Regions from separate parts of the Halobacillus ihumii genome, predicted to be linked through region 3. Evidence: riboswitches for the same ligand, from Rfam matches in the RefSeq annotation. Region 3 holds a riboswitch; each other region holds the start of a gene.
What was found. Region 3 has a riboswitch for S-adenosylmethionine ahead of msrA (peptide-methionine (S)-S-oxide reductase MsrA). Riboswitches for the same ligand answer to the same signal wherever they lie in the genome.
Positions count from the first base shown of each region.

Region 1 (8,134 bases), 120 kb from region 3:
TTATCGGCGGTGGAGGCGGAAGCCTGCACTTGCTGCAAAAGACTGGCATTCCTGAAGCTAAACATATCGGAGGCTTCCCAGTTAGCGGACAATTTATGGTGTGTAACAATCCGGAAGTGATCGAACAGCATCATGCTAAAGTGTACGGTAAAGCCAAGGTGGGAGCTCCGCCAATGTCTGTGCCGCACTTAGATACACGTTATATCGACAGCAAAACATCGCTGCTATTCGGACCGTTTGCCGGCTTTTCACCGAAGTTTTTAAAAACGGGGTCCTTGCTTGATTTGATCACATCCGTACGTAAGGATAATCTCTTTACGATGATCGCGGCAGGCGTGAAAAACGCTTCGTTGACGAAATACTTGATTGAACAAGTGATTTTATCTAAAGAAAAACGTATGGAACAGTTACGTGAATTTATTCCAACCGCCAAGAGCGAGGATTGGGATTTAGTCACAGCGGGTCAACGTGTGCAAGTGATCAAAGATACGAAAGAAGGCGGCAAAGGAACCCTTCAATTTGGTACAGAACTTGTCCATTCTGCTGACGGCTCGATCGCGGCTTTACTCGGTGCCTCTCCAGGTGCTTCTACGGCCGTTTCTGTCATGCTTGAATTAATGGAAAAATGCTTTCCTCAGCATATCAAAGAATGGGAGCCGAAAATTAAAGAAATGATCCCTTCTTATGGCAAGAAGCTAGTGGAAAACCCTGAACTAATTAAAGAAATTCATACTTCCACAGCGGAAGCGTTGAACTTAGTTGATCAAAAAAAAAATGAATCTGCGGAAAGCGATTCGCGTGTCTTACAAGAAGCATAAATAGCCGTTTTGGCTGTTTATGCTTCTTTTTTAGGAAAAAAATAACCACCCATAGGCCTGGCAAGCATGTGGGTAGTTATTTCTAAAAACTCTATGTGAGCCGCCCCTTTGAAGGGCTATTGTACCTGACCGTTGGTGTTGACTGCACCACGGTCTTCTTTAGTATTGCATCTACATTATACCCTATTGTTGTGACATTGTGATCCGTTTTTTATTGACAGATAGTGTTTCTTGCAAATATGACTAATGGGACAGTAGAGATATTAACTTCGGCACATTAAAATAATCACGTTAACGAATATCTATATTGACTGCCGGGATGATCCTCAGGCAGTACACTTTCCCCATGTGGAAACAGCTTTTCCCTTAATGTACCTTCCTGATAATCCTTCTTATACAATCCGCGATCTTGCAATTCAGGTATCACCAGCTCCACAAAATCCTCAAGGTCTCCTGGAGTCACTAAATGGTTTAAGTTAAAGCCATCCACCCCTGACTCTTCAAACTGAAATTGAATCGCGTCGGCCACTTCTTTCGGATTTCCGACAATAATGCTATTACGGTCTGGTGATTCAAAGCGGTTCAGTACTTCACCGACGGTTAGTTTTTTAGGAGCATCCTTCGTTAGCGTGGCCGCTTTATAGTGACCGCCTTCCGTAGACTTCGTGTATTCAAAAGGAAGATCGGGATCCATTTCTTCATACTCGCCAATGTCGTACCCGCTTGCTCCGTACTGGGCTTTCGCGGCGTCCGGACTCCAGTGGCGTGCATATTCTTCAAACTTTTGCTCCGCTTCCTCAGTCGTTTCGCCAACAATCACACTAAGGAAGGAGAAGATTTTAATGTTGTCTGGATTACGGCCGTGGTTTTCCGCACGCTTGCGAATATCATCGGCATAGTAGCGAATTCGCTCGGGTGTCGGACCACCGACAAAGATGCACTCGGCGTGCTTAGAGGCGAATTCGCGTCCTCGTTCGGATGTGCCGGCTTGATAGATGACAGGTGTCCGCTGTAAGGAGGGTTCACTTAGGTGCGGTCCTTCTACGGAAAAGTATTTTCCTTGGTGATTAATTTCATGAACTTTTTCTGGATCAACGAGTGTGTTGTTTTCGGCATCTTCCACAAACGCGTCATCTTCCCAGCTCGTTTCCCAGAGTTTATAAGACACATCGAGATATTCATCGGCAATATCGTAGCGTTCATCGTGCTTGATCATATTCTCTAAGCCAAAATTGCGTGCCGCATTTGGCAGGTAAGAGGTCACTACGTTCCAAGCGACTCGCCCTTTTGTCAGGTGATCGAGAGTAGAGAAACGACGGGCATTTCCAAATGGCGCTTCATAAGTCGTACTGACCGTCATCGCAAAGGACAAATGCTTCGTCACGCTGGCCATCGCCGGGATCACGAGGGCAGGATCATTTAACGGCACCTGCAGCCCATCGCGGATCGAGGGATCTTTACTTTTTTTATACACGTCATAGATTCCCAGCACATCGGCGAGGAACACGGCATCAAATTTGCCTCTTTCTAATAGTTTTGCTAAGTCCATCCAATAATCTAAGTCTTTATAACGGCGGTGGCGCTGACTTCTTGGATGTTTCCACAATCCGTGGGAATTGTGCATCGCGCTATTCATTTCAAAGGCATTTAGGATAATTTGTTTCGTCATTGTGATTCCTCCTTAAGTTCTTGCGCTATGTAAATTTGCTTCAAGTACATGAAAAAGCCTCTTCTTTTAAAAGAAAAAGAAGAGGCTGATAACCGTACATGTATGAGAGCTCTTCCTTATCTTTCAAGCGTTCCCGCTTGCTGGAATTGGCACAGTACTTGATGCAGTCTGTTGCCGAGGTTTCAAAGGGCCAGTCCCTCCACCTCTCGGGATAAGAAATATCAATAACTATTAAGTTGATACAAAATATACAGCATAACGGAAAAGGTGTCAATAACGTTTTAGAAATATTCTGTACTTTACCTTACAGGCATGGGGATTATGGAAATTTTAAAAAATAAGTGATTGACAGGGAATTCTTACCTCTGCTATGATGCTGGTTATCAGATTATTTGAACTAATTTCATAACGAATTCACTCTTATCAAGAGTTGGCTGAGGGATTTGGCCCTATGACGCCCGGCAACCACCCTATTAGGGGAACGGTGCTACTTCCAACAGACAGATGGATGTCTGGAAGATAAGAGGTTGGAGCAGTCTACATATTTCAGCCTCTTTCTTTTGAAAGGGGCTTTTTTATTTGGTCCCGGAAAAAAAGATGTTGCGTAACAGATGAATTTTATGATCAGTGAAAAGGAGAGAAGAACATGTTTACCATCTATTGGATCGCCTTAGCAGCTTTCTGGGGAATTGGATTACTAATTTGGAATCGAAGCTACCAAAAATCTACGAAAGGGGGACATCACTAATGCAGCTCATTACGGGACCACTGTTCTGGACGCTTGTTAGTCTACTAGTCTTGTATTTCATTTTTGTCACATGGATTGGGAAAAAGGGGAATAAATTTAGTAAATCGATGAACGGGTTTGCTACAGCGAGAGGAAAGGTAAACCCGTGGCTGGTCGGGGCAAGCTATGCCGCGAGCTTTGCCAGTGCCAATTTGTTTATTGGAGTGCCTGGGCTTGCTTATGAGCATGGTGTGGCCGTGTTATGGTACACACTTGGCGGCTTTGGCGCTGGCTGGATCGCGCTGTTGCTTTTTGCCAAAAAGTTCTGGAGATATGGCAAGAAGTTCGGCGGAGTGTCGACACTTCCTGAATGGCTCGGAAGGAGATACAACAGCAAAACCTTGCAAGTTCTTGTTACGTTTCTAGTACTGTTTAATGTGTACTACATTGTCGGGCAGAATGTCGGGTTAGCGACGATCTTTGAAACGGTCCTCGGCATTCCGTACTTCTGGGGGATTCTCGCCGGGGTAACAATTACGATTCTCTATATTGGCCTTGGCGGCGCTTTTGCTCAAATCGTCACGGATGGGATTCAAGGGGCTCTGATGGTGATTACATCGCTTCTAATCTTTGCCTCATTATTCTGGACGATTGGCGGGGGACTGAATTTATTTGGCGAGCTTTCCTCCCAGTTGAAAGCGATCGATCCAGAACTCGTCGCTCCGTTAAATGGACCGTACAACAGTGTGCTGGCCATATTGTCGGTACAGTTTTTACATATCAGCTTTGTGGTTATGCCGCATTTGCTGAATAAGGTATTGTCCCTGGAAACGGAGGAGCAGCTGCGGCCGTTTACACTGTCGGCTGGGCTTGGCATGTTCTTCATTACCGTTTTGATGGTCTTAGGTGGTCTGGCGGCTCGCGTGATCGCACCCTCCCTTGGCAGTGCGGACTCGGCCATTCCGGCTTATGTATTAGAAGCGTTTCCGCCGATCATTGGTGCGATTATTATCGTTGGAATCATTTCTGCGATTTTATCGAGTACTGACAGCTTGTATTTAAGCATCACTTCAAGCATCGGCAACGATCTTTACAAGGTGCTTGCACCGATTTTGTCAAAAACAAAGCTATCTCAACATGCGCTCGATTTGCGTTCTGTCAAAGTGGCAAAAGGCTCGCTCGTGTTCGTTGGATTGGTCACCTTTTACCTCTCGCTCGATCGGCCGGATTCGCTTGCGATTCTGATACAGTTCAGTTTCTCAGCGATTATTAGCGGCTTGCTGGCACCGATCGTTCTCGGCTATCTTTGGGAAAAGTCGAACGGCTACGGTGCGATCGCCTCACTGCTTTCAGGGACGGGACTGTATGTAGTGTTCACAAGTTTGAACGTATTCGAAAATATTTATATTTCCTTGTTCCTGGCTGCAGCAGCTGGATTCGTGGTGATGATCGTAACTTGTCTGCTTACGACAGCTAAAGTGACTGAGGAACAACGAGATGTTTTCTTAAAAGATGTACTATAAGGCAGTAAACCAGACAAATTAGTTGAAGGAGGATGAGAGTTTTGACACAAACAGAAGTAAAGTCCATTCAGAATTATGTAGGTGGAAAATGGATTACACCGAAATCAGAGCAAACGGAAGAGGTGCTGAATCCCGCTGCAGGGGAAGTGATCGCCCGTGTCCCGATTTCGTCAGACGAGGACGTTGACAATGCTGTAGAAGCAGCAGCTGTAGCTTTTGAAACATGGAAGGAGGTAGCTATTCCAAAGCGGGCGCGTATTTTATTTAAATACCAGCAATTGCTCGTCGACCATTGGGATGAGCTGGCCGAGCTGATTACCATTGAAAACGGAAAAAGCTTTAAAGAGGCTTATGGAGAGGTTCAGCGCGGGATTGAATGTGTGGAGTTTGCGGCCGGGGCTCCGACATTAACGATGGGCTCCCAACTGCCATCGATTGCGTCAGGGCTGGAGTCCGGGGTTTACCGTTACCCTATTGGCGTGGTAGGCGGGATTACTCCGTTCAACTTTCCGATGATGGTTCCAGCCTGGATGTTCCCACTGGCGATTGTGACAGGAAATACGTTTGTGCTGAAGCCGTCGGAACGTACACCATTACTGGCCAATCGTCTGGCGGAACTTTTTGAAGAGGCTGGGCTGCCTGAAGGGGTGCTGAACATTGTTCACGGCGCTCATGATGTCGTCAATGGCTTATTAGATCATCCAAAAGTTGCGGCGATTTCCTTTGTTGGCTCGCAGCCTGTTGCTGAGTATGTGTATAAACGAGGAACACAAAATTTAAAGCGTGTGCAGGCATTGTCTGGCGCGAAAAACCATTCGATCGTGTTGCGAGATGCTAACATTGAAAATGCGGTCGACCAAATTATCGCAGCAGCCTTCGGGTCAGCAGGGGAACGCTGTATGGCCTGTTCTGTAGTAGCTGTGGAGCATTCCATCGCTGACCAAGTAGTAGAGGGGCTTGTCCGCAGAGCCAATGAACTTAAAATCGTCAATGGACTAGACGAAGACGTCTTCTTAGGGCCTGTGATTCGTGATCAGCATAAAGAACGCACACTGCAGTACATTGAAACAGGCGAAAATGAAGGAGCCAAATTGGTACGCGATGGTCGGGAAGATCAGAACATCCCGGATGCTGGCTATTTTGTAGGGCCGACGATTTTTGATAACGTAACGAGCGAAATGAAAATTTGGCAGGATGAAATTTTCGCGCCAGTACTGTCGATCAGTCGGGTGGAAAATCTGGAAGAAGCGGTAGAGCTGACGAATCAGTCTCAGTTTGCTAACGGGGCTTGTCTGTTTACGAATGAAGGCGGTCATGTCCGGACGTTCCGGGAAACAATTGATGCTGGGATGCTTGGTGTCAATATTGGTGTACCCGCGCCGATGGCTTTCTTTCCGTTCTCGGGCTGGAAGGATTCCTTCTACGGTGATCTTCATGTGAACGGCCAGGATGGGGTAGAGTTTTATACACGTAAGAAAGTGATCACTTCTCGTTGGGTATAAAGGGAGAGACCCCTGGCGCGTTATTAACGCGCCGGGGTTTTTTTAATGTGCGGGATCATTCCAACTATAGATATCTGGCAGAATTGCTCGATCAGTCCAGGTTAGGATATTCTTGCTTTTCACCGTTACTAAGATAGAGCCGATTCTATTATTCTCCTAGTATTTACTTAACTGTGATGGGGGATTTTAGAAATCTTTACATCGGTTTATCAGAGGTTTTACATGGCTTTGTTACCTTTTCTTTGTAATGAAAATACGGAGGAGGTCGTTCAAAGTGAGGAAAGTATGGAATGTTTTAATTTTACTGCCAGTTTTATTTATGATGGTCGGCAGCTTACTATCCAGTCCACTAGAGGCTTTTGCTTCTGAAAAAAGTAGTCAAGCTGCTGAAACAGAGTTAAGAGTGATGACGTTCAATTTAAGATATTTAAATGATAGTGATCCCTCTCCCCATACGTGGGAGGAAAGACGTTCAACAGTGCGCCAGGTCATCAGAATGGAACAACCTGGTATCATTGGGACACAAGAGGCTGTCTATCAACAGGTTCAACATGTTGGTTCTGATTTAGCGAACTATAAATGGATTGGGCTAGGCAGAGAGGGAGGCAGCAAGGGAGAATTTATGGCAGTATATTATAATGAGAACCGGTTTACGCCACTGGAATACGACCATTATTGGTTATCAGATACTCCACATATTGTTGGTTCTACTTCTTGGGGAAATACGATTCCACGGATGGTTACATGGGTGAAATTTCACGATACCAAAACAGATCAATCATTTTATTTTGTTAACACACACTTTGACCACATATCTGAGGAAGCGAGAGAGAAGAGTGCAGCATTAATCAATCAAAAAGTAAAAGAGTTCGACTCTGAGCTCCCTGTTATCTTAACGGGAGATTTTAATGCCAGTCCTAGTAGTAAGCCTTACGAAATCCTTACAAATGAGGGGCCATTTGTGGATACTTGGACTGCAGCAGATACGAGAATTAACGAACATCTAGGCACATTTAATGGATTTAATGATCCTACCGGCGGAGGACCGGACAAGCGGATTGACTGGATTCTATCAACTGAGAATGTAACAACCCAATCCAGTGAAATTGTGAACTTCCGAAAGAGCGGCCAATACCCTAGTGACCATTACCCTGTTATTTCAGATTTGACTCTACAATACTAGAAAAATTTTGGGCAGCTTTTTTACATTAAAAAAAGCTGCCCTTCGTTATTTTATTTTATAAAATTACTGCCCACGATAAATGTGGATCAGTTCACGATTATCTCCTCGCGCAAATACATCAGTCCGGTTTGGCCCCCAGGATACCGCTGCTGGCTCCGAATTCAGTGATCCGCCAAGGTTTTGCCAGTTCGACCACATCGAACCGTTCCATGTGCGCATATAAAGGTTTCGGTTCGTGCCACGGACGAAAACTTGCAGTTGATTTGGGCGTGTGGAGGAAACGGCAGGGCCTGATGTCAAGGTGCCGCCAAGGCTCTCCCAGTTACTCCAGTTGGAGCCGTTCCACCATTTGTGGATTAAATTTTGATTTTGGCCTCTGGCGAAGACGTCAATTCGGTTCGGTCCCCAAGATACGGCTGCTGGTGCTGATGATAGGGAGCCGCCAAGGTCTTCCCAATCTTCCCAGCGCGACCCGTTCCACGTTTTCTTGTACAGGCGATTGTTAGTTCCTCTGACAAACACATCTAGCTGGTTTGAACGACGAGAAGAAACAGCAGGGGCACTCGTTAACGTACCGCCGAGGCTTTCCCAATCGCTCCACTGACTGCCATTCCACCATTTGTGGTAGAGAGTATCATCGGTACCTCTTGCGAACACATCGATTCGGTTCGGTCCCCAGGACACGGCTGCTGGTGCTGATGTTAACGTGCCG
Region 1 is NZ_CACVAO010000001.1:2,978,843-2,986,976, forward strand. Features, by position in the region: gene G6R08_RS14775 (malate:quinone oxidoreductase) at 1-818, shown strand, start outside; gene G6R08_RS14780 (LLM class flavin-dependent oxidoreductase) at 1,105-2,487, opposite strand; SAM riboswitch class I at 2,601-2,705, opposite strand; SAM riboswitch class I at 2,905-3,013, shown strand; gene G6R08_RS14785 (sodium:solute symporter family protein) at 3,235-4,737, shown strand; gene G6R08_RS14790 (CoA-acylating methylmalonate-semialdehyde dehydrogenase) at 4,779-6,239, shown strand; gene G6R08_RS14795 (endonuclease/exonuclease/phosphatase family protein) at 6,514-7,422, shown strand; gene G6R08_RS14800 (PLL family lectin) at 7,486-8,134, opposite strand, start outside.
Region 1: linked by a shared signal. The riboswitch ahead of G6R08_RS14780 (LLM class flavin-dependent oxidoreductase) and the one ahead of msrA (peptide-methionine (S)-S-oxide reductase MsrA) in region 3 are both predicted to bind S-adenosylmethionine.

Region 2 (8,134 bases), 1.4 Mb from region 3:
TGTGCCTATTGAAGTAGATCCCAGGGCAATCCATTTAGTGGAAACGAAACTGTACGATGCTTTAAGTCCTGAATCTGTAAATTTGAGGATGGCAGTGTCAAAGGATGGGCCTGTTATAACAGAAGCAGGAAACGTGTTGTTAGATGTTAAGTTTGAAGAAATCACCTCAACAATGGAACAAGAGATCAGCGCTCTCCCCGGGGTGATTGAATCTGGTCTGTTTCTGGATTATCCCGTCGAAATTTTGTCCACTTAAATCATTTCTGATGATAAAATTAAGGAAGACGCATGATTAAGCCCAAAATTACAATATTTATTGGTAAGTTTACATACTTTTTCTATAATAGTAGTATATCCTTCAATTCTAAAAGGGGAAATCATTATGGGACTGCCAGAAAGTATGACTTACAAGAACGATCGCTACCCGTACATTATTCTTACTCCTATTGGAAACATGAACAAACAAATACGCTCGATCGGTCATAAGTTCGAACGAGGATTGTTATCGCGAATTAATGAAGTGATCGCTGATCAGGTAAAGTATAGAGATTTACCATTAGATCGGCTGCAGCGTTATTTATCAGTTGAGGGGAACACCGTTTTACCTGTCTCTTTTATTAAAGATGATACGTTAAACCCTTATCTAATTAGACCGGAATTATTTCTTTGGACTGAACTTTCCAGAAAGGCTGGTCTGCCTTTCGATAAGCGGTTTCTTTACGACACAGATGTTACGCAATTATCATCGGAAAAATTGGAACAACACTTAATTCAAGTTCTTAATGACCATCTGTTTGTAGCTGAAATAGCAGAGTATTCACGAAACTATTGGTTAGAAAAAATAGCTGCAAGCTTTGATAAGCATCCGCTCGTTCAATTGACTCAGAGCAAGCGTGACGTCATAGAAGCTGTCGAGCAAATGAATCAATCCGCATTACTTTCCCAACTCAAATATCCGGAAGATGTAGCCAGATGGCGAGACCGTGTTACTATTGTGATGAGACCATTTCGAACTTTTCCAAAGCAATGGTTTACAGGACGTATGGAGATGTGCAGCCATGATAAGCAATTGCAGTTCTATTCCATTGAAAGGACTGTCGGCTGTAGATGTGATTACTGTGACTATACAGTTTACTATCATCTTGACAGTGATCAGGTCTCGTTACAGGAAGAATATCATGTGGAGCGTGCCCACAAGCGAATCGAAACCATCGAGCGCCAATTTAATGAAATTGCATTACAAAACAAAGGTCTCACTCGTCAAATTCAAGAGTTGATCAACATGAAAGGGAAACTTCGTCCTGTGCAGCATACTTTAGATGCGGCACTATCTGTAGCCAGACAAATTGAAAGATATCAGGAGGATTCAGCCGTCGTTGATGCGTATCCTCTGCTTGAAATGCATCATAAGCTCTCCAGCTCAGCACTTCCTCAAAGGGGATCGGAGTCACTTTTACTATGGCTCTCAAGGGTAGAACTAAGTGATGTGAGCCTGTTCAAACGACTGTTTGCCTGGCGGAGTCATATCGATGATCAGGTGAATGCAAAGGCTGTGGCTCTGCTTCATCAGCTGCAGGTCCAGCTTGATGAAGCGGAATACACGGAGGAAGACGTTATTATTACGATCAAAGGACGTGAATTAAACTATTCAGATGTTCAGCAAGTTCTTGATCTGGTTCACTATTATGGAACAGAACATCCTGCTCATACACTCGTGCAAGTGCTTGCGGGTAAATCTACAAACAAGCTGCGGCGCCTCAAGCTTCACGAAACCCGCTGGTTTGGCCTGTTGAATAAGTGGCCGCCAAAACATATCCAGCGGTTGTTCAGTCAATTAGAGAAGCAAGGGTGGCTGATGAAACAACGAAAAGGCTACTCAATCAGTGATTTTGCTGAAGAAGTCATGTGATTTAATGTGGGCTGCTTAGTAAAGCCCACTTACATACAACCTTAAATAAGGAGGAAGATTCACTTGAAATCCATTTATCATCAAGCGTTAGGAGAAAAGTTCGATCAACTGCACCCTGAATTGCAAAAGAAATTTGGTTTAACGAGTGATCAAAAATTAATGGTCCTTGGTCAAGGGCGTATGACAGAAATCCGGGGGACTCCTCTTTTTCTTCGTCCTTTTTTAAACATCGGATCAAAAGATCATCTCATTTTTGCTGAGCGAGGGAAAGAGGTCCCTTTTACCATGGAAAACTATGCTTATGTGGATGAGCGGGGTCGTGAATCAATTAGTTACATTCGTCGCTTTTTCTTCCCGTATGCTATTCGCGGCTTTGATGCCGTGATGTCTTACGACAATGAAAAGCAGTCATTAGTAGATGATCTAGGAAAGTCTGGATGCTTATCGACAAAGATGGAGCTTGATGTTACCAGCGAAGGTGGATTACTTATGCATTCCCGGGAAATGAGCGTAGCAGGAAAATTCTCGTTCAATGGTCCGAGGACATCCTTGTATGAGCATTATGATGAAAAGCAGAGAGCATTTCAGGTTCACGTACATGTGGATCACCCTTTATTAGGCACTTTACTCATGTACGAAGGAATAGTTCATACGGAGTTTTTACCCATTACAGTCAATCATATTCCAGATCGAGGGATTTTAACATAGGGGGGATTAAGGTGAACGGTGATTCGAAATCGAACGAAAATGTACATACAGATTTTAAAGAGCGCATGACTTATGGTGAGTATTTAAACTTAGATCGGCTACTTTCTTCCCAAAATCGACTTTCTGAACATCATGATGAAATGCTGTTCATAGTCATACATCAGGTGAGTGAATTATGGATGAAGCAAATCTTACATGAGTTGAGAGCGGCCATTGATCTGATTAGAGAGGGGGAGATCCAAGAAGCACTGAAGATGTTGTCAAGGGTATCTAAGATACAAACTCAAATTATCCATGCCTGGGATGTGCTCTCTACACTAACCCCTGCCGAGTATATCCAGTTTCGGGATGATTTAGGGCAGGCATCTGGTTTCCAGTCTTATCAATACCGTATGGTTGAATTTGCATTAGGATATAAAACACCACACGTATTAAAGATTTATGAAAAGGATCCTGAACTCCATAAAGAACTAAAAAGTGCTTATGAAGCTCCAGGTATATATGATGCAGCTATTGAAAGACTGGTTGAAGCTGGATTCAAAATTAATCCTGATCTCATAAATCGGGACTATACAACCATTTATCAGTCTGATGCTACTGTGGAAAAAGCTTGGGAAAAAGTGTACAAGGATGTCGAAACGTACTGGGATCTTTATCAGTTGGCAGAAAAATTAGTGGATATTGAAGATTGGTTCCAGCAGTGGCGTTTCAGGCATATGAAGACAGTTGAGCGAATTATTGGCCACAAAACAGGAACTGGAGGCTCCTCTGGTGTAGGGTATTTAAAGAAAGTATTGGACCACCGTTTCTTTCCAGAACTATGGGATATTCGAACGACCCTCTAAATTAACAGAAAAGCCGGAACATAACAAAGATATTATTTTATTATTACATTTATGTTACACTAAGGTGTGAGTTTATTACGGTGAAGAGGGAAGGTTATGAGACGACTAAATATTTATGTAGCACTCCTTAGTCTATTGTTGATTTTGACGGCTTGTTCTATTTTTATAGCAGATGCAAATGAAGGTTCGCTTAAGGTGACTTCAGATCCTGCGAGCCACTATGATGTATCTATGAAAAGTGATATAGAAGAATTCGAAAAATATCATATCACTATTCATTATCCGCAGACTCCTAATGACCAAATCGATCAAGTGATCATAGATTACGTGAATCAGAAGAAGGATGTTTTCAAAAAGAGAAGTTATAAAGTAGTTCTTAACAGTGAAGAGCAATCGGTACATGAATTGCATATTGATTATGATATCGTGTATCAGGATGAAAAGGTATTTGTCGTTGAGTTTATTGAAACGACAGACATCGGCCAGAAGCAGGCTGATGTAAGCCGTACGGTTATGAATTTTGATAAATCAAGCGGCAAGAGACTTGACTTGAAGAACCTATTTAAAAAAGGTACAAATTATAAAAAAGCATTGCTTCAGGAAACTAAAGAAAAGCTTGGCAAGCAAAGCGAGACAGACTCGTCTATCAGCTTTGAAAATATAGCACTATCAGGAGATTCTCTTCTTGTGTACTTAACGGGAGAAGAACAGAAGAGATGGAACACAAGCACTTCGAAAGTGTCTATAGATAAGCAAGTGTTGAAAGACATTTTAGTGCCTGAATACGCCCAAGTAGTTGTACAAACTCAAGAAGAGAATAAGGCTGAAGCTTCTTTTCCTAAGATTGAAAAATCGGATCAATCACCTGAACGTGTGGAAGGAAAGAAAGTAGCACTCACCTTTGACAATGGTCCTCATCCAAAAAGAACACCTCTTATTTTAGACGTTTTAGAGAAGTATGACGCAAATGCAACCTTTTTCATGATTGGAAAACGGGTCAAACACTTCCCTGAAACGGCTAGAGAAGTAGTGAAACAGGGGCATATGGTAGGTAACCACACATGGACTCATCCAGGGTTTGAACGTCTTTCTGATAGCCAGCAGAAAGCCCAGTTGGATAAGACCCGGGATTTGATTCAGGAGGTCATGGGTGTGAATACAAATCTTGTGCGTTTGCCGTTTGAAGGAAAGCTTCCAGAAGCTTTTAGAGATCGGTATGAGGTGGTACCATGGACTATTAATACTACCGAAGACTGGAACTTAACGAACGCTTCAGAAATTGCCAATGCAGTAATTTCCAATGTGGAGGATGGATCCATAATTGTGTTAAGCAGTCTTCATTCTGTTACACCAGAAGCATTAGACATTATTCTTGATGAGTTAACGGCGCAAGGGTATAGTTTTGTACCGGTAAGTACTTTACAAAAATAACAAAAAAGAGCCATAGACGAAACTCCGTCTATGGCTCTTTTTTTATTATACATGCTGTTTGACTGGGTAAGACTGTAAAATATAAAGAAAGTCTTCTACCATTGCGCTCGCTGTCGGTAATTGACCCGCACCTGCCCCTCTGAGCGTCAAAGGACCGACCAAATCCCCAATAAGGTGAATGGCATTATCTACACCATCTATCGGATAAAGTCCGTGCGAAGGCGGCAGCACTTGCGGTTTTACACTGGCGTTAAGTTCACCATTTATCTCCTCAATTGAAGCAATGTGGCGAATTTTACTTCCCTGTTGTTGGGCTTCAATGAATTGATCTGCTGTTATCTGATCAATCCCTTCACAAGGAACTGTCTCCCAGCTTGGCTGTTTGTGATAGATAAGCTGACTCAAGATCATCAATTTGTAGAAAGCATCATACCCCTTAATGTCATTTGTCGGATCAGCTTCGGCAAACCCTCGTTTCTGAGCTTCCTCTAACGCATCCTGAAAGCTCTTTCCTTCACTCTGAATGGATGAGAGGATATAGTTACTCGTACCATTTAAAATTGCTTCAACTTTGGTGATAGAATTTACCTGCAGAAGTCTAGTGATAGTCCCGAGTATAGGCGTTCCGGCCGCTGTCGTCGCTTCATAGCCAATTCCTACACGTTCCCCAGCTTGTGTCAATAAATGGTTTCCATGATTGGCAAACATCACTTTGTTCGCTGTAATGATATGAATGTGCTGATCGATAGCTTTTGTTAGATATGAAAAACCTGGCTCTTCACCGACGATAGCTTCAAAGATCACATCGGGCTGCAGTGCAAGAATCTGCTCGTATTGATCAGTAACGAAAACAGAATGGGGAAGTTCGCGTTCTTTCGATAAATTTTCTACAAGGATGCCGCTTAGTTCGATAGGGGCTCCTGCTAATTTGGCTAAATGATCCCGTTTCGTTTGCAGGATTTGATACACTCCCTGTCCGACTGTTCCGAATCCTAATATGGCTGCTTTAATAGTCAAATTCTGTCCCCTCCTCGTTCAATTTCTCACTTATCCATGTTCCCCATTCTCCAAATTCCACAAGAAATCCATCATGTCCATAGTCTGTTTTAACATGATAATGTTGCCCATTTGGCGCATGATGGGAGAATGGTTGAATCAGTTCTTTTGGATAGAGAAGGTCGTGCTCAAAGCTTACTGTAAAAAGGGCCGGTTTAAACGATCCGGCTGTATCCTGTAAGCTGCCGCGTCCTTTCCTGATGTCGTGATTGTTCATAGCTTCTAACAAATACAGGTAGCTGTTGGCATCAAAACGATCTTTTATTTTTTCCCCTTGATAATTCAAATAGGATTGGATGGAATAAAGAGCATCCTCTTGTTCTCTCGCGAATCTTTTTTGGAATAGGGGGGCGCTTCTATAGGTAACCATGCCGGCCATACGGGCAATTTCAAAGCCTTGAAGTGTATCGTTAGATGAATAATATCCCTCCATAAAGGCTGGATCGTCCTTTATGGCTCTTGCCCCAATATGGTTAAAGGCGATTCCATAATCACTTAAATAAGGCGTTGCAGCTAATACGAAGAGCTGTTTCATAAAGTCAGGGTAGAGCAAGCCCCATTCGAGTGTCTGCATTCCTCCGAGAGAGCCGCCTGCCACGGCATGGAGCTCGTAAATCCCTAACTGTTTTAATGCTCTATATTGGGCGTGAACCATATCACGAATCGTTACTTCAGGAAAATCAAGACGATAAATGTCACCAGTTTCAGGATTTATACTTGCTGGTCCGGTCGAACCGTGACAACCTCCCAGCACATTAAACGTGATGACTTGATACTGGGTAGTATCAATTGGGCATTCCTCTCCAACCAATCCTGCCCACCATCCGGGACTTTCACCAGAACCGACAGCGTACTGGTTTCCGGTTAAGGCGTGACAAAGCAGAATTACCGGTGCACCTTTAGGACCGGAGTGTTCATATGCTAGTTCAATCTGGGGAAGTGTCTCACCAGATTCAAATGTGAAGTCTTCGATTGAAATCTTTGCAACAGTCTGTTTCTGTTCGACAGGGTTTTGCAATGACATGCATCATCCCTCCTTATTGTAAAATTCCATATAAAAACCCTCTTCTTTAATAAGAAGAGGGTGTATGTATATGTTCCTCCTCTTATCTGTCAGATCTATCCTTCGATCTGTAGGAATTAGCACCTTTTCAAGCCGAATGCTTGAAGGTTGCCGGGCGTCACAGGGCCTAGTCCCTCTGCCACTCTCGATAAGAGATATTAAGTTGTTTTACTTTAAGAATCTCAAGTATATAAGCCACATCAGCTGCAGCCATCCTGGAATGCTTTTTTTAAAATGTATGTTTCGAATTATAAAAGCAGAAGTGACTATTGTCAAACTATTTTTGCAAAGAGGATATGTTTAACGGGAAACTATGCCGGGAAAAGATCTAATAGAACATTGATGAGAGGAGAGATTATGGTGAAGGAATATAGTGTTGTACCGAATAAAGATGTGACAGGCTGGTTCGTGAAAATAGAGGACGTAGCTCCGACTGACTTATATGATGAACGTGATACAGCTGTAGAAAAAGCAACGGAGATGGCCGAGAATAATAAGCCAAGTCGTCTGCAGGTGATGGATCAAGATCACAACGTAGAAAATGAATGGAATTTCAAGTAAGGAGAGGCTCCCTTTAGCGGGAGTCTTTTTACGTTGAAAACACGAACTATGTAATTACGTAGCTTTATAGGCAAATAACAGAAACGAGGTGCAATAAACGGGTGTTTTATGAGATTTACTCTGGGCAATCTCAATAACTAGCTGTTTTCGTAAAAAAACGTTACGCTAGAAGAAATAGAGTGAGAATGAGGTGCTTGGGTTATGGAACAACGTGTGGATATTGTGATCGTAGGAGCAAGGGTCGCTGGTGCGAGTCTTGCCATTTTACTTGGGCAAATGGGGAAAAGAGTTCTTCTGATTGATAAGGCCTCCTTTCCAAGTGATACGTTATCTACACACCATTTATCCCATATGCATTATTTAGATAAGCTCGGTGTACAGGAAGATGTGGAATCAACCGGATTGCGAAAGATTAATAGAATGCGTACATACATTGGTGATAGCTTTGTAGAAGGGCCAAGGGATAACTATACGATCATACCTAAACGGAGTCATTTAGATGACGTCCTGCTGTCGAAAGCGTGCAGTAATGAAGGAGTTGAGCTGCTGGAAAATTGTACA
Region 2 is NZ_CACVAO010000001.1:1,668,125-1,676,258, reverse strand. Features, by position in the region: gene rpiA (ribose 5-phosphate isomerase A) at 1-256, shown strand, start outside; gene G6R08_RS08430 (RQC-minor-2 family DNA-binding protein) at 383-1,909, shown strand; gene G6R08_RS08425 (DUF4166 domain-containing protein) at 1,973-2,617, shown strand; gene kynA (tryptophan 2,3-dioxygenase) at 2,629-3,462, shown strand; gene G6R08_RS08415 (polysaccharide deacetylase family protein) at 3,559-4,893, shown strand; gene G6R08_RS08410 (homoserine dehydrogenase) at 4,939-5,910, opposite strand; gene metX (homoserine O-acetyltransferase MetX) at 5,900-6,973, opposite strand; SAM riboswitch class I at 7,053-7,167, opposite strand; gene G6R08_RS08400 (DUF2188 domain-containing protein) at 7,370-7,573, shown strand; gene G6R08_RS08395 (NAD(P)/FAD-dependent oxidoreductase) at 7,775-8,134, shown strand, end outside.
Region 2: linked by a shared signal. The riboswitch ahead of metX (homoserine O-acetyltransferase MetX) and the one ahead of msrA (peptide-methionine (S)-S-oxide reductase MsrA) in region 3 are both predicted to bind S-adenosylmethionine.

Region 3 (8,134 bases):
GGCCATCTTCATTTTTTAAAAAGGTATCCTCTATCTCTTCGGCAGGGCTGGTTGCCAGCCAGGCAATCCAGCCCGCCAGCACACCTGCCACTAATTTTCCAATAACCACAGATAAAATCATCTCTTTATTAACACTGGCGACAAACCCTATATGGCCGCCAAGCACAAACGCCCCGCTGACTGCAAACGCTGCGTTCATCACTTTTCCCCGCGTGTCCATTTCCTTCATCGTCGCAAGCATCGGAATGTGATGAGCAAGGGATGCAATAAACCCCGTCATAGCCAAAGAATTAATCCCAAGCTTTCGGCTAAATTTTCTCCACAATCGCTGTCCACGCTGATTAATAAACGTTACCATCGGATACGCACCTGCCAGCATGATTGTAATTCGGCCTACAATCCCTATCCCTTCCTCTATTGGTGCCATACCTGACACAATGGAAATGCCTGTTAACGTCTCTATAATGATCAGCACTAGCCCACTAATAATCAGCAGCTCGACTGCTCTGCCGAATTTAGCAAACAATCGAATTGTTACACGTGTAAACTTCCACAATCCAAATCCAATACAAACTGCCAGGACGACTGTAGGGGTCAAGTTTCGTACCATCCACCACAAGTCATAGCCTGCTACCGCTCCTCCAGCAAGACAGCCGATAGGAATCGTCATCAAGCCAATTAAAATTCCTTTTGCAAAATAAGGATAATCCTGCTTGCTGATCATCGTTAAAGCAATCGGAATCGTAAAAACCAATGTAGGTCCCATCATCGTCCCGAGGAAAGCCCAGGAAAAGACAGCAGCTTCCTCACTTTCCGCAAGCGATTCAGCAAGCTGATAAGCCCCCATATCAATTGCCAAAATAGTTGAAGCAAACATTGAAGGATCGACCCCAAGCCATTGGTATACTGGTGTAATGATCGGAGCCAGCCACGCTGAAAGGACAGGCGCCAATGAAATGATCCCTACCATCGCGAGTGCCAGTGGTCCCATCATCATAAAAGCTTCATAGAACCTTTGTCCGAGACCCCAGCGGTTATGTAAAATATAGCAATCTAATGCTCCAATCACCATAAAGATGGTCATGATCAGGAGTAGCCCATCATTAAACCACACGGCTGTCCTTCCTCCTTTTCGTTCAGAAAATTGAATGAAGATATGAAATGATCTTCCTCTATCGCCACTCCATTCTTTCATATTTTGCAGATAACGGGAAGTATCTTCTAATACTCCAAAAAAAAAGAACCTTCCTTATAAAAGAAAGGCCCTCCCGCTTGCTATATTATCCAATACTGCAGGCGGCTGATCCATTTTTTTGTGAATATTTCTGATGATGCTCTTCAGCCTCATAAAATTCAGCCGCTTGGGTAACTTCTGTTACAATCGGCCGCTTGAAAATTCCCTTCCCATTCCATTGCTGAATTTTCTCATCGGCAATCTTCTTTTCAGGATCGCTGCTGTAAAAAATAGCTGAGCGATACTGATGCCCAACATCAATCCCTTGTTGATTAACCGTTGTTGGGTCATGAGCTTCAAAAAAGATATTGACCAGCTCTTCATATGTTAGGACGCCCGGGTCATACTCTATCTTTACAGCTTCGGCATGACCTGTTGTGCCCGTTTTTACCTGCTCATAAGTCGGGTGCTCGACATTCCCACCCGTATATCCCACACGTGTTGAGATAACTCCGTCAAATCGTTCAAAGAAGGGTTCTACCCCCCAGAAGCATCCTGCACCAAAAATAGCTGTAGCCATAACTCATCTTCCCTTTCTGTTAATTCGGAACTTCTTTATAAAGAGAGTATGACGGTTTATACACCAAAAGACCCCTTTTCTTATCCAGTATAAGAAAAGGGGTCGTAATATTCCGTACGATCCTCTCATCTCTTAGAATGTTACCATCCTACAGGAATTGGCACCGTTCTCGTCAATCCTTATTGGATTGATTCGATGGTTGCCGGGCATCAAAGGGCCAGTCCCTCCGCCTCTCTGGATAAGAAGTTTCCGTTATTATTTTTTTGATATTATTCATCATACAATGATTCACCAATGAAGTAAAGGGTGAAGGCTTAACTTTTTCCTACTTTTTAATATATGTGTAAGACTTGCTGAACATGACGAACTCTGTTCATTTATCAATAATATTCCTTCATCAGCTGCTTCCGGTTGTGTAAACTTCCTCGAAAGGCTGAACGATGACAAATCCTTCCCCTTTAAATTCCATCTGGATGGATTCGCCGCTGCCCCGCCCAAGAAATGTTTTAAAACTGATATCTGTCCGGAACTCTGGCTGCAGGTGTCCCGACCAGGCTACCGTAGCATTAGGGTCAGTTATAACAGATTCTCCAGGCCGGACGAGTAACGTAAGCGGTTCGTAGTGTGAAGTTACCGCCACTCTTCCGCTTCCTTGCATCGTAATATTAAACAACCCGCCTGACATCATTCCTGCCACTTTCTTCATTAATTTAACATCCCACTGAATACTCGGTTCGAATGCTAGCAGGTCGTTGCCATTCACTGTAATTGACTCGTTAGCTAGGTCAAAAATCGTTATCTTCTTCCCCTGGTCAGCTAAATATAAACGTCCTTGCCCTTGCGCCTTCATGAGTGAACTTCCTTCACCAGAAATGGCCTTCTTGAACATTTTGCCGACACCATGTTCAAGGATTCCTTCCCGCGTAAATTTAATGGCTCCATTATAAGAAATCATAGAACCTGTCTTCGCCCATACTTCATCCGTTAGATTCACTTCCAAGATCCGGGGGGTTTCCAGCTCAAAATAATCATTCTCTGTCTCATCCTGCTTCGTTTGCTGAACGAATTGCTGTAGTGAATAATTGCTCATATGCAAGGTCCTCCTCTTTCGTACTGTTTAAGGTACGAATCAAGAACAGATAAGTTTCAGTTTACGGAGAAGAAGCTATTGCTGAGTTTAAACCCGAGGTTGGGACAAAACCGAATAAAGTATAAAATAATCGACCAAATCAGTTCGGATTATTTGTGTGCCAAGAAAGGAATTCTACCATCGCTCCGTCAAAACACTTCGCTTTCCGCGGGCACGGACTCAGCTTCCTCGGAAAGCAAAGGGCGCTTTCCTGTGGGATCTTTGGCTCGTGCTGTTCCCGCTGGAGTCTACGCATTTTGACTACGCTAATGATCAGCGTTTATACTATTCATTTTTTCATCGTATGGTATGTTTCTGGATCACCCTAGAAAAATGCCTCCATAAATTAACGATCCTAAAATAACAAAGGCGGGATGGACTTTTACTTTTTCCAATAAAAGAAAGCTGGCTACAATCAGGAGAACAGTTTGCACGGCCCCTGCCGAAAAATAGGAATCACGGAAGAACTGAAACGCTATTACTCCGAGCAAAACGGCAATGGTTGGCCGAATAAGGGCTGTCATGGTTTTCACCCGGGGCGAGTCTTTAAACTTATACAAGAGACTCAGCAGCGCAATCATTAAGATTAAGGAAGGAGCCACCGTTGCAAAAACCCCTACGAAAGAGCCAAGCATTCCGGCTTGCTGATAGCCGATAAACCCTGCCATCTTCGTTGCAATCGGACCAGGTAAAGCATTCGCCATCGCCAGCATTTCACTGAAATCGCTGACGGTCATCCAGTTAAAGCGCTCCACTACCTCGTTCTCTACTAAAGGAATCGAAGCTGGACCGCCTCCATATCCTAAAACTCCTGGAATAAAAAAAGCTATAAAAATCTTCCAATAAATCATGAGGATTGCTCCTTACGTAATGCAGTTTGCGTTTCATTCTTACCCATCGGCCGCACTAAGGCTGATATAAGAAGCACTAAAATGAGAATTCCAGGATGTATTCCAACCCACTCTATTAAAATGAGGGAACCTGTCGCTAACAAAATGGTGTACAACCACCCCAGATTTACTTTTGCCTTTTTAAAGAAATCATAGGTGAGCTTGGCAAGCATGACCCCAACCACAGGGACAACGGCTTTGGTCATCCCACTAACCCAGGCTTGATCTTTAAAACTATTTAATGAAGTAATCAGCACGATCATTATGGTAATCGTCGGTATAATCGTAGCCAGGACAGCGTTTAACATACCTAAAACACCTGATACCCGAAATCCTATATAGCCCGCCATTTTTGTCGCAATCGGTCCGGGAAGTGAGTTTGCCAGTGCTAAAATGTCAGCAAAATCATCATCAGAGAGCCATTTATACTTTTCTACAACCTCTTTATGCACAAGCGGTATTGAGGAGGGACCGCCGCCATATCCGAGCATACCTACTCGAAAAAAAGCAAGGAAGAGATTCCAATGCTGTTTCAATACTCTCATCCCCTCTCACCATATCCTATCCTTTCATTGCCTTAATAAGCAGATATCGTGCCATCTGTTCGTGATTCGGTGCCTCCAAATAACGTACCATTTTTCAGGTCACGCCAAATAATCTGACCGCGCCCGAAAGCTCCTTTTTCAAGCTGCACTTCAATATGATGTCCTCTTCTCGCTAAGGCCTCAGCTATATGTCCAGGAAAATTCGGCTCTACCCATACGGTCTTATCTTTCATCCATTGCCAGCGGGGGGCATCCAAGGCAGCCTGCGGATTCAAGTGAAAGTCAATTGTATTCATCGCCACTTGTACATGGCCTTGTGGCTGCATAAATCCTCCCATTACTCCGAAAGGTCCAACAGGATTGTTTCCTTTTGTAATAAAACCAGGAATGATCGTGTGATAGGATCGTTTGTTTCCAGCTAGTGCATTCGCATGGTTTTCATCTAATGAAAAGTTATGACCACGGTTTTGCAAGGCTATGCCAGTACCCGGCACGACTAAACCTGAACCAAATCCCATATAATTACTTTGAATAAAACTAACCATGTTACCTTCATCATCTGCGGCTGCTAAATACACCGTTCCGCCTTTAGGTGGCTGCCCCGGCTCAGGAGTAAGAGCCTGCTCGGTAATAAGCTTTCTGCGTTCATTAGCATACCCTTCATCCAGAAGATCGGTATAATCCAATTCCATATGCCGCGGATCAGCTACAAACTTTTGCCCATCAGCAAAAGCTAATTTCATCGCTTCAATCTGTTTATGATACGTATCGACTGTCTCTTTATCTTCCATTTTAAAGCCTTTCAGAAGATTGAGTGCTGACAAAGCTACGATTCCCTGACCATTAGGAGGAATCTCCCAAACGTCATATCCTCGATAATTCACAGAGACGGGCTCTACCCACTCCGGCTGATAGTTTTGCAAGTCTTCTTTGCGTATGAATCCATCATGCTTTTTGGAAAACTCGTCAATTTTAGCCGCCAGCTCTCCATGGTAAAAATCTTCCGCATTCGTTTCAGCAATTTTCCTCAGTGTATTGGCATGCCCCTGGGAACTCCACTGCTCACCAATTTCCGGTGCTCGACCGTTAGGGGCAAACGTATCAAACCAGTGTTGAAACTCTTCTCCTTGAAGGGTTTCCTTGAACTTCTCTGCTGCTGTTCTCCAAAACTTCCCTAATACAGGTGAAATCGGAAATCCTTGTTCTGCATATTGAATAGCGGGCGCTAGCACGTCTTTAAAAGGCAGCTTACCGAATCGCTTGGACAGCTCCGCCCAAGCTCCCGGCACTCCTGGTACGGTTACAGGCACAAATCCGAACTTAGGGATTTCGTTATAGCCTCGTTTTTTAAGCTCCTCTATAGATAATGCGGCTGGGGCATGACCACTCCCATTTAACCCGTGCAATTTATTCTTTGTCCAGACGAGTGCAAAAGCATCCCCTCCAATACCATTCGATGTAGGCTCAACAACCGTTAGTGTGGCTGCCGTAGCAATTGCTGCATCAATGGCATTTCCGCCTTGTTTCAACATTTCCAATCCGGCCTGGGATGCTAAAGGCTGGGAGGTAGCGACCATCCCTTTACTTGCGACAGTCGCTACTCGATTTGCTGTATAAGGTTGATAAAGATAATCCATTTGATCCATTCTCGCGCCCCTCTCTATGTTCCTGTCAAAATATCATATACAGTAATTGCTCTATATGCTGGTGCCTTACACTTCGTGGCAGGCAACAAAATGATCTGGTTCAACCTCTCTCCACTCTGGTCTTTCCTCGCGACAGCGGTCATGAGCTAGCGGACATCGCGTATGAAAAGGGCAGCCCGTCGGGTAATTAGCAGGATTAGGAAGATCCCCTTCTAAACGAACCCTGTCTTTTTTCTTCCCTGGTATTGGCCTTGGAATCGCAGAAAGAAGAGCTTTTGTATAGGGATGGAGCGGATTAGCATAAAGTTCATCCGCTGATGCCAGTTCTGCAGTAGCTCCTAAATACATCACCAGAACGCGATCACACATATGCCTGACTACACCCAGATCATGTGAAATAAACAAATAAGTTAGCTGGTGGCTGTCTTGCAGCTTTTTTAACAGTTGAATCACTTGCGCTTGCACGGAAACGTCAAGGGCAGACACCGCTTCATCACATACAATCAATGAAGGGTTCAAGGAGATGGCTCGTGCGATACCAATTCTCTGCCTTTGTCCCCCGCTGAATTCATGAGGATAGCGATCTGCGTGTTCTTCTTTAAGGCCAACCTCAACTAATAGCTCACGAACTCTCTGTTCACGGTCCTTCTTCCCCAGTTCCGTGTGGATAATAAAGGCTTCTTCAAGGGCATCCCCAATGCGCTGACGGGGGTTAAGAGAAGCATACGGGTCCTGGAAAATCATTTGCATTTCTTTTTTATACTTCTTCAGTTTCTTTTCCGAAAGACCGCCAATTTCTTCTCCTCGAAGCTTTATCGATCCGCCGGTAAGTTCCTCCAGGCCAAGTATGGTACGACCTAAAGTTGATTTACCACAGCCAGACTCTCCTACAATTCCGAGAGTCTCCCCTTCGAACACATCGATGGATACGTTTTCGACTGCCTGAACGTTGGCCTTTGTTTTTTTAAGCAAGCTGCTTTTAATAGGAAAATATTTTTTTACTTGATTCACTTCAAGAAAAGGCTTTGTTTCGAGACTCATGCTGGGTCACCTCCTCTTGCAGCCAGCACTTAGATTGATGACTCGCTGATAAGGAGAAATGAGGAGGATCTTCTTCCTTGCACTTGTCTGTAGCAAATGGACACCTGGGATGAAATCTGCACCCAGTAATCTTTTCATTGATGTTAGGTAAAGAACCAGGGATCGCTTCTAATGAATGATTGGCATCGTCAACATTTGGCACAGACGCAAGCAACCCTTTCGTATAAGGATGACTAGGATTTGTAAAAATTTCTTCGACGCTTCCCGTTTCTACAACATTTCCTGCATACATTACCATTACGTGATCAGCAACTTCAGCCACAACGCCCATATCATGGGTAACCATCACAACCCCCATGCCCAGATCTTCCTTAAGATCATCAATCAAATCCAGAATCTGCGCCTGAATCGTTACATCGAGTGCGGTTGTAGGTTCATCTGCAATCAAAAGTGAAGGGTTGCAGGCAAGGGCAATAGCGATCATGACTCGCTGTCGCATTCCCCCGCTTAGCTCATGAGAGTATTGCTTTAACTTTTTCTCAGGATGCGGAATCCCTACCTGGTTTAATAAGTCAATGGCCTTATGCTTCACCTCTGCCTTTGATAGCTTAGTGTGTATTTTCAGCGGTTCCATGAGCTGATAGCCTACAGTGAATACTGGGTTTAAAGCTGTCATGGGTTCCTGGAATATCATAGAAATCTCATTCCCGCGCAGCCTTCTCATTTCCTCTTTCTTTTTAACAGTCAACTCTTCTCCATTAAACTTAACTGATCCTGTCGAGATCTCCCCATTGTTCGGGAGCAGTCCCATAACAGATAGTGTGGTAATACTTTTCCCACAGCCGGATTCCCCGACAATGCACAACGTCTCTCCTCGATCAACCGAAAAAGAGACCCCTCGAACAGCAGGGACGTTTTGCCCAGCTGTTCGAAAGGAGGTAACTAAATTCTTTACTTCTAATAATTGTTCCATTGTCTCACCCCTACTCTATGTGGACATTATAAAGGGACCACTGTCCTGTTGGATCAATCTGTAACCCTTTAACGGATTTGTTGTAAGCTGCTGTGACAACTCCATGATGCATAGGAATCCAGACAGCATCCTTAATTGCCATTAAATTAGCCTCCA
Region 3 is NZ_CACVAO010000001.1:3,094,440-3,102,573, reverse strand. Features, by position in the region: gene eutH (ethanolamine utilization protein EutH) at 1-1,114, opposite strand, end outside; gene msrA (peptide-methionine (S)-S-oxide reductase MsrA) at 1,281-1,754, opposite strand; SAM riboswitch class I at 1,877-1,999, opposite strand; gene G6R08_RS15365 (AIM24 family protein) at 2,152-2,844, opposite strand; gene G6R08_RS15360 (chromate transporter) at 3,204-3,734, opposite strand; gene G6R08_RS15355 (chromate transporter) at 3,731-4,309, opposite strand; gene G6R08_RS15350 (gamma-glutamyltransferase family protein) at 4,351-5,955, opposite strand; gene G6R08_RS15345 (ABC transporter ATP-binding protein) at 6,031-7,005, opposite strand; gene G6R08_RS15340 (ABC transporter ATP-binding protein) at 6,977-7,978, opposite strand; gene G6R08_RS15335 (glutathione ABC transporter substrate-binding protein) at 7,989-8,134, opposite strand, start outside.

Region 4 (8,134 bases), 450 kb from region 3:
GAATTTCAGAGTTTTACTACATCATGCCGCCCATTCCCTGAGTAGAATAAATATGTATAGATATGAGATAAAACGCCTATATAATCAGTGTTAAAAATTGTCTATATAACTTTAGATAATATAAGTTATCAAAAGTGATGAACAGTACCCAGTAAAATCCAGTCACAAATATATCTTTCAGAGAACTTGATCAACTCACCTGTTGGTGTATGTAGGAACCTTTGCTGTGAAGTATAAAGCCCTGTTAAAACCATCTTTTCTATGGTGGTATATGCTACAATTAAATAATATTGGGGCACTATTAATACCCTAATCCTGCTCCAGAGCCAAAGTTCATATATCAAATTAACTAAGGAAAATAATACAGGGAATAACATGTCAGTTAGACCAAATAATTTAATCGATATAAATGGTGCGCATACCAAATTAATAATTCTTCTCATGAGTTCTTTACCATTTCATGGATAAAATATAATATAGATAGCCAGAAGCCTCGTGAAGGGGCTTCTGGTATTTTGTTTATTTTAGATAGTTAGCAATAGTAATAGATACAAATAGAGCCACTTGTACTTCATATATACAGTATAAAATACAAGTGGCTTTTTTTAATTAGTCTAAATCTCTATCTTATTACTTTTATGAATATCTTCTGATCCGGAATCCAAAGCCGTCTTGTAATACCAACATTTATGCTTGATGAGTTCCATTGTCTTGTTTAGTTCTTTTAATTGTGCTTCTACAGTAGCTTTTCTTTCCATAAACATGTCGTATCTTTGTTGCAAGGTGGAATCCCCATCAGCACACCAATCAATGAAGCTTTTAATTTCTTTTATAGGCATCCCAGTAGATTTCAAGCATTCAATTACTTTTAAAGCGTCGATATCAGATTCTTTAAACACCCTTGTTCCGTTGGATCTCCGTTCAACAAAAGGCAAAAGCCCCTCCTTATCATAGTAACGTAAGGTATATGCTGTAAGATTCAATTTTTTTGCCACTTCGCTGATAGAATAGTTTTTCATCATTTACCTCCTTTTCTATTTTTAATGGTATAGACTTCGAGTTAACTCTATGATTAGAAGGGGTTCTTTCACGGTATTTACTTAATGTCAAAATAATCTTATAAATAATGTAGAACTTGGTTCTATTTAACGAACTGGATCCTTAAAAAGAATAGACTAATCTCTTGACCTAGAGTTAACTATAAGCATTACCATTGCTTTGCAAGAGAAAAAATTCGGATTGGGATTTACGAAGGATGATTTCATCTGAGTTTTCAATCTAATCCGATACAGCGCATTCTCTTGAACTATAAATTTCTGGAGGTTATTATATGATTATTGCTAAAGCACGAGCTGTTGACGGGCCAGATAAAGCCTTTCGATCAGCTGAAATTACACGACGTGATCTTGATTCACATGATGTTCTGATTGAAATTAAATATGCGGGGATATGCCATTCTGATATCCACACTGCTCACGGGGAATGGGGCGACGTGAACTACCCTCTAGTACCTGGACATGAGATTGCGGGGATAGTCACGGATGTTGGAACAGAGGTAACAAAGTACAAGATCGGGGACCGAGTAGGGGTCGGATGTATGGTTGACTCTTGTGGCCAGTGTAAAAACTGCCGTAAAGGTGAAGAACAATACTGTCTCAAAGGAAATGTCCCTACCTATGCAGGTGTTGACAAATATGGCGAGCCAACTCAAGGTGGCTATTCTACCCACATTGTCGTAACTGAGGATTTCGTACTCAGGATTCCTGAAAGCATTGAACTAGACGCAGCAGCACCATTACTTTGTGCAGGCATTACAACATATTCTCCATTAAATCATTGGGAAGCTGGTCCAGGTAAGAAAGTAGCGGTTGTTGGAATGGGCGGTCTTGGTCATATGGCTGTAAAGATTGCACACGCTATGGATGCAGAGGTTACCGTTCTGTCACGAACTTTGAATAAAAAAGATGATGGACTGCAATTCGGCGCAAATGACTACTATAGCACCAGGGATCCTGAGACCTTTGATAAGCTGTCCGGTACGTTTGATCTCATCATTAACACGGTAAGTGCAAAAATTGACCTTGATGCTTATCTCTCCTTGTTAAATCTCGGGGGATCCCTGGTAAATGTCGGTGCCCCTGCAGAACCATTGGAAGTAAATGTGTTTTCTCTTATCGGTCACCGTCGTTCCTTTGCAGGTTCAATGATTGGGGGCATACGTGAGACTCAGGAAATGCTGAATTTCTGTGCAGAACACAGCATTACTCCTAAAATTGAAGTAATTTCAGCGGATGAAATCGACGAAGCCTACGAACGAGTAATAGCTTCCGATGTAAAATATCGTTTTGTAATTGATGTAAGTACAATGTAAGTGGGTTTTAGAAACTTTCAATAAGGATACCAGTACCATACAAGCATAGGTTTGAGACCAAGAAAGTCTCCATATTAAATTGTTTACAATTTACCTTTAAAAACAAATGTAAAACTTCTAATATAAATCCCGTTCCTTTAAGAAAAAGGACGGGATTTTAGCGAACTCTGACTTCTGATAATCTTATATGAATTAACCATCTAGCTCAATCAGCATTGATGTTCATTTGATAATCCACACTACCTGTAGAAAGAAAAAAGACGCCCCTCTCTTTTGTCGAGGTGGTCGTCTTTGACTTGTTGCTTCTCTGCTTAGTAACGGTTCCTTAGAAGTGTTCTTTCACTTCTCCATTTTATAATTGCTGGCCTAATTGGTTACTTTATGAATTATTGATACTCTTCCCCTTTAATAAAAGGTAAAACTCCTACAAATCATTATATTCGTTTTTAACTTCCTGCAATAACTCTGGACTTTGTAATAATTCCAAACCAGTTAAAGCCAGTGCCTTTGCTCCTTTTAATAGTGCTTGGTCCCCTTTTTTCGAACGAGCTGCTTCTCTAAACTCATTAGTATGTGCTACAAGATCATCATTACCGATTTTTATATAAGGATGGATCGTCGGGACCACATGACTAATGTTACCTGCATCTGTGGATCCTAAGCCTTTGCTCATTAAATAATAATCTTCCCCCAATTCTTCAATCTTCTCCTTAAATATAACGTCGAATCGTGGTGTAACTTTAAAGTTATCTACCCCATTTTGTATTCTGGTCATCTTATAAGTTGCTCCAGTTGCTGTGGTAGCTCCCTCCGCTACTCTTTCTACTTTAGCAGTTAATAGATCACAAGATTCACGAGTCGCTGCTCTTATGAAAAATCGGGCTCTTGCATAATCCGGTACTATGTTTGGTGCTTGTCCTCCGTCTAAAATCACACCATGAATACGTACGTCTTCAGTGACGTGCTGACGTAGAGCATTGATGCCGTTGAATAATTGGATGACAGCGTCTAAGGCATTTATCCCGTCCTCCGGGTTACTGGCTGCATGTGCTGATTGACCAAAGAATTCGAAATCTACTGGATCTACTGCCAAGGTCGGTGCTGATCCGGATGTTTTTCCTAGGGGATGGACCATCATACATGCATCCAGCTCTTGAACAAGTCCATGACGCACAAATGTACCTTTAGCACTGCCATTAGGTCCACCTTCCTCTGCAGGCGTCCCGAGGACCACCACTTCCCCACCAGTATCTTCAATCACTTCCCCTAAAGCAATCGCTGCTGCAATAGAAGTCGTACCGATAATATTATGACCACATGCATGCCCTAATCCCGGCAGCGCATCATATTCTGCTAAATATCCAATTTTAGCACCGGGTTTAGAAGAGACTTTTCTAGCCAAGAAGGCGGTCTCATGTTCTGGAATTTTTCTGTCGATATTAAAACCTGCATTTTCTAATAAAGATGCTAACAGACCCGATGCAAAAAATTCCTCATTACCTATCTCAGGATGAGCATGGATATTATGACTTGTATTTAAATAGCTTTCTTTTTCACCTTCAATGGACTGGATAATTTGGTCCTGTAAATCTTGCTCTGTTGTCAGAGTCATAGAAAGCTCTCCCTTACCATCCGATTTTCTCTAACGGAACAAATGTTGGAATTAAAGAATCATTAAACACTTCACGAATATGTTGCGCTACATCTTCTTCTTGATAAAGGTCGACAATCTTTTGATACACTTCTTTATCTGCTTCATCTGATTGAGCTGCAATAATATTGATATATGGCTGGGCCGTCTCGTCTTCAATGAAAATAGCGTCATCTACTGGTACAAATCCTGCCTCAACGGCTACCCCATTGTTAATAATAGAAGCCGCTACATCGGGTAGTACGCGAGGGGTTTGGGCAGCTGCAATGGGTTCAAATTTTAAGTTCTTAGGGTTCTCAACGATTTTATCCAATGACCCAATTCCGTCAAAGTCTTCAGGAAGCCCGATTAATCCTGCTTTTTCTAATAGAAGTAACGCACGTCCCATGTTTGTCGCCTCTTTTGGCAGGGCAATGGAACTACCCTCTGGAATATTTTTTACGTCCTTATATTTTTCAGAGTAGATCCCCATAGGAGCAATAATGGTTGTTGCAATGGGCTCAAGATCCAAATTGCGTTCTTTAATAAAGGAATTAAAGTAAGAGACCGTTTGAAAGGCATTTAAATCAATATCGCCGGCAGCAAGTGCCAAATTAGGGCGCACATAATCAGAAAATTCAACGAGCTCAATTTTGATTCCTTCTTCGGCCGCTTTCTCTTTCACCTTTTCCCAAATGGGAACACCGGACCCATTCAATCCAACTTTAACAACTTCATCGGTGCCTGTAGCCCCGCTTTCTTTATTACATGCAGCAAGTAACGTTCCTACTGCTAAGATTATTCCGAGTAGTACGGTCAATTTTTTCATTATAAATCCTCCCGTTTATTGTCTTTTCATTTTTTTGGATAATATGTTTCCTATTGTTTGGACTACTTGCACAATGAGTACGAGTAGAAGGACCGTAATGATCATAATGTCTGTTTCAAAACGCTGGTAACCATAGGCTATTGCTAAGTCACCGAGGCCTCCGCCCCCAACAAAACCAGCCATCGCGGATGCCCCAACTAATCCGATCGTTGCAATCGTTAAATTCAACATGATTGAACTTAGTGCTTCGGGCAAGTACACACGAAAAATAATTTGCCATGGAGAAGCTCCCATAGCTTCTGCGGCTTCTATGACTCCTGGCTTCACTTCTAACAAGCTACTTTCTACTAACCTTGCAATATAAGGACCTGAGAATAAGACGAGTGGCACCACAGCAGCTGCCGTCCCTATTGATGTCCCGACTATAAATCTAGTTAATGGCAAAATAGCAACAAGTAGTATAATGAAAGGAATCGAACGGAAAAAGTTTATAATTATGCTTAACCCTTTAAAAAATGCGCTATTCTGAATAAGTCCACCTCGTCGTGTAACGACGAGCGCAATTCCTAGTGGAACTCCAATAAGTGTTGCTGCAACTAACGAAATGCCTACCATGATTAAAGTTTCGCTAGTTGCTTGTAAAATCCGGGGCCAAAATTCTGCTAACTCAACCTGCATCGGCTTCTACCTCCTGTACGGTTACTGTTCGTTGAATATAATCTAGTGCTCTCAAGATCTCCTTATCATCGCCTTGCAATTCCACAACTAACTGCCCAAATGGGATGCCTTGAAGTTCGGTAATTTGCCCAAACAATACATTTACTTCTACTTGATAACTTTTAGTGACTTGTGAAAAAATCGGCTGACTGGCCTTTTCTTTTACAAAAGTTACACGATAGACATGTCGTCCTCCACCACGCTCTTCAATTCCTGAAAGTATAGAGGCCGGAATATCACTTTCCATCACTGAATTGACAAAGTTTTTAGTCGTTGGGTGTTGAGGATTAGAGAATAGGTCAAAAATAGAACCTTCCTCAATTACACGGCCACTTTCCATGACAGCAATGCGATCACAAACCTCGCGAACCGCATTCATTTCATGTGTAATCATCAATATCGTAAGGTTATATTCATCTCGAACTCTTTTAAGCAATTGAAGAATGGACCTCGTTGTTTCTGGATCAAGTGCTGACGTGGCTTCATCACATAGTAAAATATCAGGGGAAGTAGCCAGTGCACGGGCGATACCCACTCGTTGTTTCTGGCCGCCAGATAATTCATCAGGATATTGATGTGCCTTGTCTGAAAGGCCTACAAATTCCAATATCTCTTCAACTCTAGCTTTAACCTTTTTCTTCGGAGTTCCTGAAATAATTAAAGGAAAAGCAACATTATGTAGAACTGTTTTAGATTCTAATAAGTTGAAGTGTTGAAAAATCATCCCAATGCGCTTGCGCACTTTCCTTAGACCTGGTTTTGATAACTGTGACAAATCCTCACCATCTACTAATATACTCCCTTCAGAAGGTCTTTCTAAAAGGTTTACCAATCGAACGAGTGTACTTTTCCCAGCTCCGCTGAACCCAATAACCCCAAATATCTCACCTTTATCAATGGTTAGGTTCACTCGATCAACTGCTCGCAAATCATTCCCATTATGTTGATAAACTTTCGAAACCTCATCAAACTGGATCATTTCTTATCCCCCTTATTTAACACGAAAAAGCCCCTCTTCTCGAAAAATTAGAAGAGGGGCTTTCAAACTTAATAGAAAACCGGCTCTCCTCATCTTTCAAGTGCACATGCACCTGCTGGAATTGGCACAGTTTCTAATGAACTTCATTAGTCCCGCTGCCGAGGTTTCAAAGGGCCAGTCCCTCCACCTCTCTAGATAAGAAGATAAGCTTATTATTTTTTAAATGATGTGAATTATCATAATATAGACAAAGTCTTTTGTCAATCCATGTATTTCCTACATCATGCCGCCCATACATCATTAGGTTTTTCGAGACTTTTCCACCCTCCATTTAAATGCGAATCTTTAAAACTGAAACTATTAAAATAGAACGTGCGTTCGCACACCTTCGTAAGGTTGTTTTTCCTCGTTACTTTTCTTGTTACCTTTTAAAAAGTCACATCTTTTTGACACCAAACTCCCCCACCACTTTCGATAGAGAAGAAAATTGATTGTAGCAACTTGAGATCCGGGAAACGGAGGATTTATTTTATGGGAATACATATCGAGATATATAGCTTTTATGGAGAACGGGGGGTTTACGAGCGTACGATAATTATTACGGTTGGTTTCCTTCGTTCTAAAACAAAATAAAAAGTAATTAAGAAATATAGAAAATGAATAAAATGTGATTTTAACGTGAGCATTATGTGGTCAAAAATAACAAGCCTAGTGCCTCTCTTGCAGGTGACCGACTAGCATTATATGTTTTTGCAATATAATTTCCGGAAACCGTTTCACCCGGTTTCAATTCACCCCCTATAATCTCAAATCGCATTTGACTAGCAGTCTCCTTTCCCTTCGAAGAACAAGGCAGACGGTCAATTGGAAATCGCATTATTCTCACCTCACTTTCTTTTGTATACGTTGTATTTAAGTGGGTTGTACTACAAACAACTTAATTTGTAAACGGTTTTTTTCTTTTCCTCTCTAAGGATAATACTTTCATTTCCATGTAGAAAGAAACAATGGTAAAAAGCCCTCAAAAATGAAAGCTCAAATGAATGAAACATCGACCCTTCTTGATACCAAACCCCTATACTTTAATAATAAAGGTAGGAAGAATTCTTATGTCGAGAAAATTTGATCAGGGCTGCTGGTTGTCCAATATTTAAAGACAGACTATAGATGAAGGGAAAAACTCAGTTTATTAAACGTAATCATAAAATTAACTAAAATGTATTTTTCTGCTATGGACTCTGCACAACCCACAACCTATTCCCTCCTATTAGCATATTTTGAAAACATAGAAGGGAGGTTTTATTTATGGATGGAACCCATATGTTTAATTTCTACATGTTCAAAAGTTGCCATTCCCCCTTCGGAGAAAAGGGTGATTCCTTGGTCATCCTTTGGGGGAAAGATCCGATTGGATTTAACAAATTTCCCATCATCGATAAACACCTCAATATTTGTTTTATCAACTAATATCTTCAGATGAACACTATTTTTATTATTATCGAAGGGTGCCCAGCTTTAGATATTCCATTTTTTTACAAATAGAGGGCTTAGCGTTGTAAAAACATCATTTATTGAATTCCCCTATTTACTACGCATGACCAATTGAAT
Region 4 is NZ_CACVAO010000001.1:2,646,323-2,654,456, reverse strand. Features, by position in the region: gene G6R08_RS13270 (MerR family transcriptional regulator) at 615-1,019, opposite strand; gene G6R08_RS13265 (NAD(P)-dependent alcohol dehydrogenase) at 1,331-2,371, shown strand; gene G6R08_RS13260 (M20 family metallopeptidase) at 2,796-3,983, opposite strand; gene G6R08_RS13255 (MetQ/NlpA family ABC transporter substrate-binding protein) at 3,997-4,830, opposite strand; gene G6R08_RS13250 (methionine ABC transporter permease) at 4,846-5,508, opposite strand; gene G6R08_RS13245 (methionine ABC transporter ATP-binding protein) at 5,498-6,526, opposite strand; SAM riboswitch class I at 6,613-6,728, opposite strand; gene G6R08_RS22480 (GntR family transcriptional regulator) at 7,212-7,403, opposite strand; partial or broken gene G6R08_RS13235 (glycoside hydrolase family 32 C-terminal domain-containing protein) at 7,826-8,041, opposite strand; gene G6R08_RS13230 (hypothetical protein) at 8,108-8,134, opposite strand, start outside.
Region 4: linked by a shared signal. The riboswitch ahead of G6R08_RS13245 (methionine ABC transporter ATP-binding protein) and the one ahead of msrA (peptide-methionine (S)-S-oxide reductase MsrA) in region 3 are both predicted to bind S-adenosylmethionine.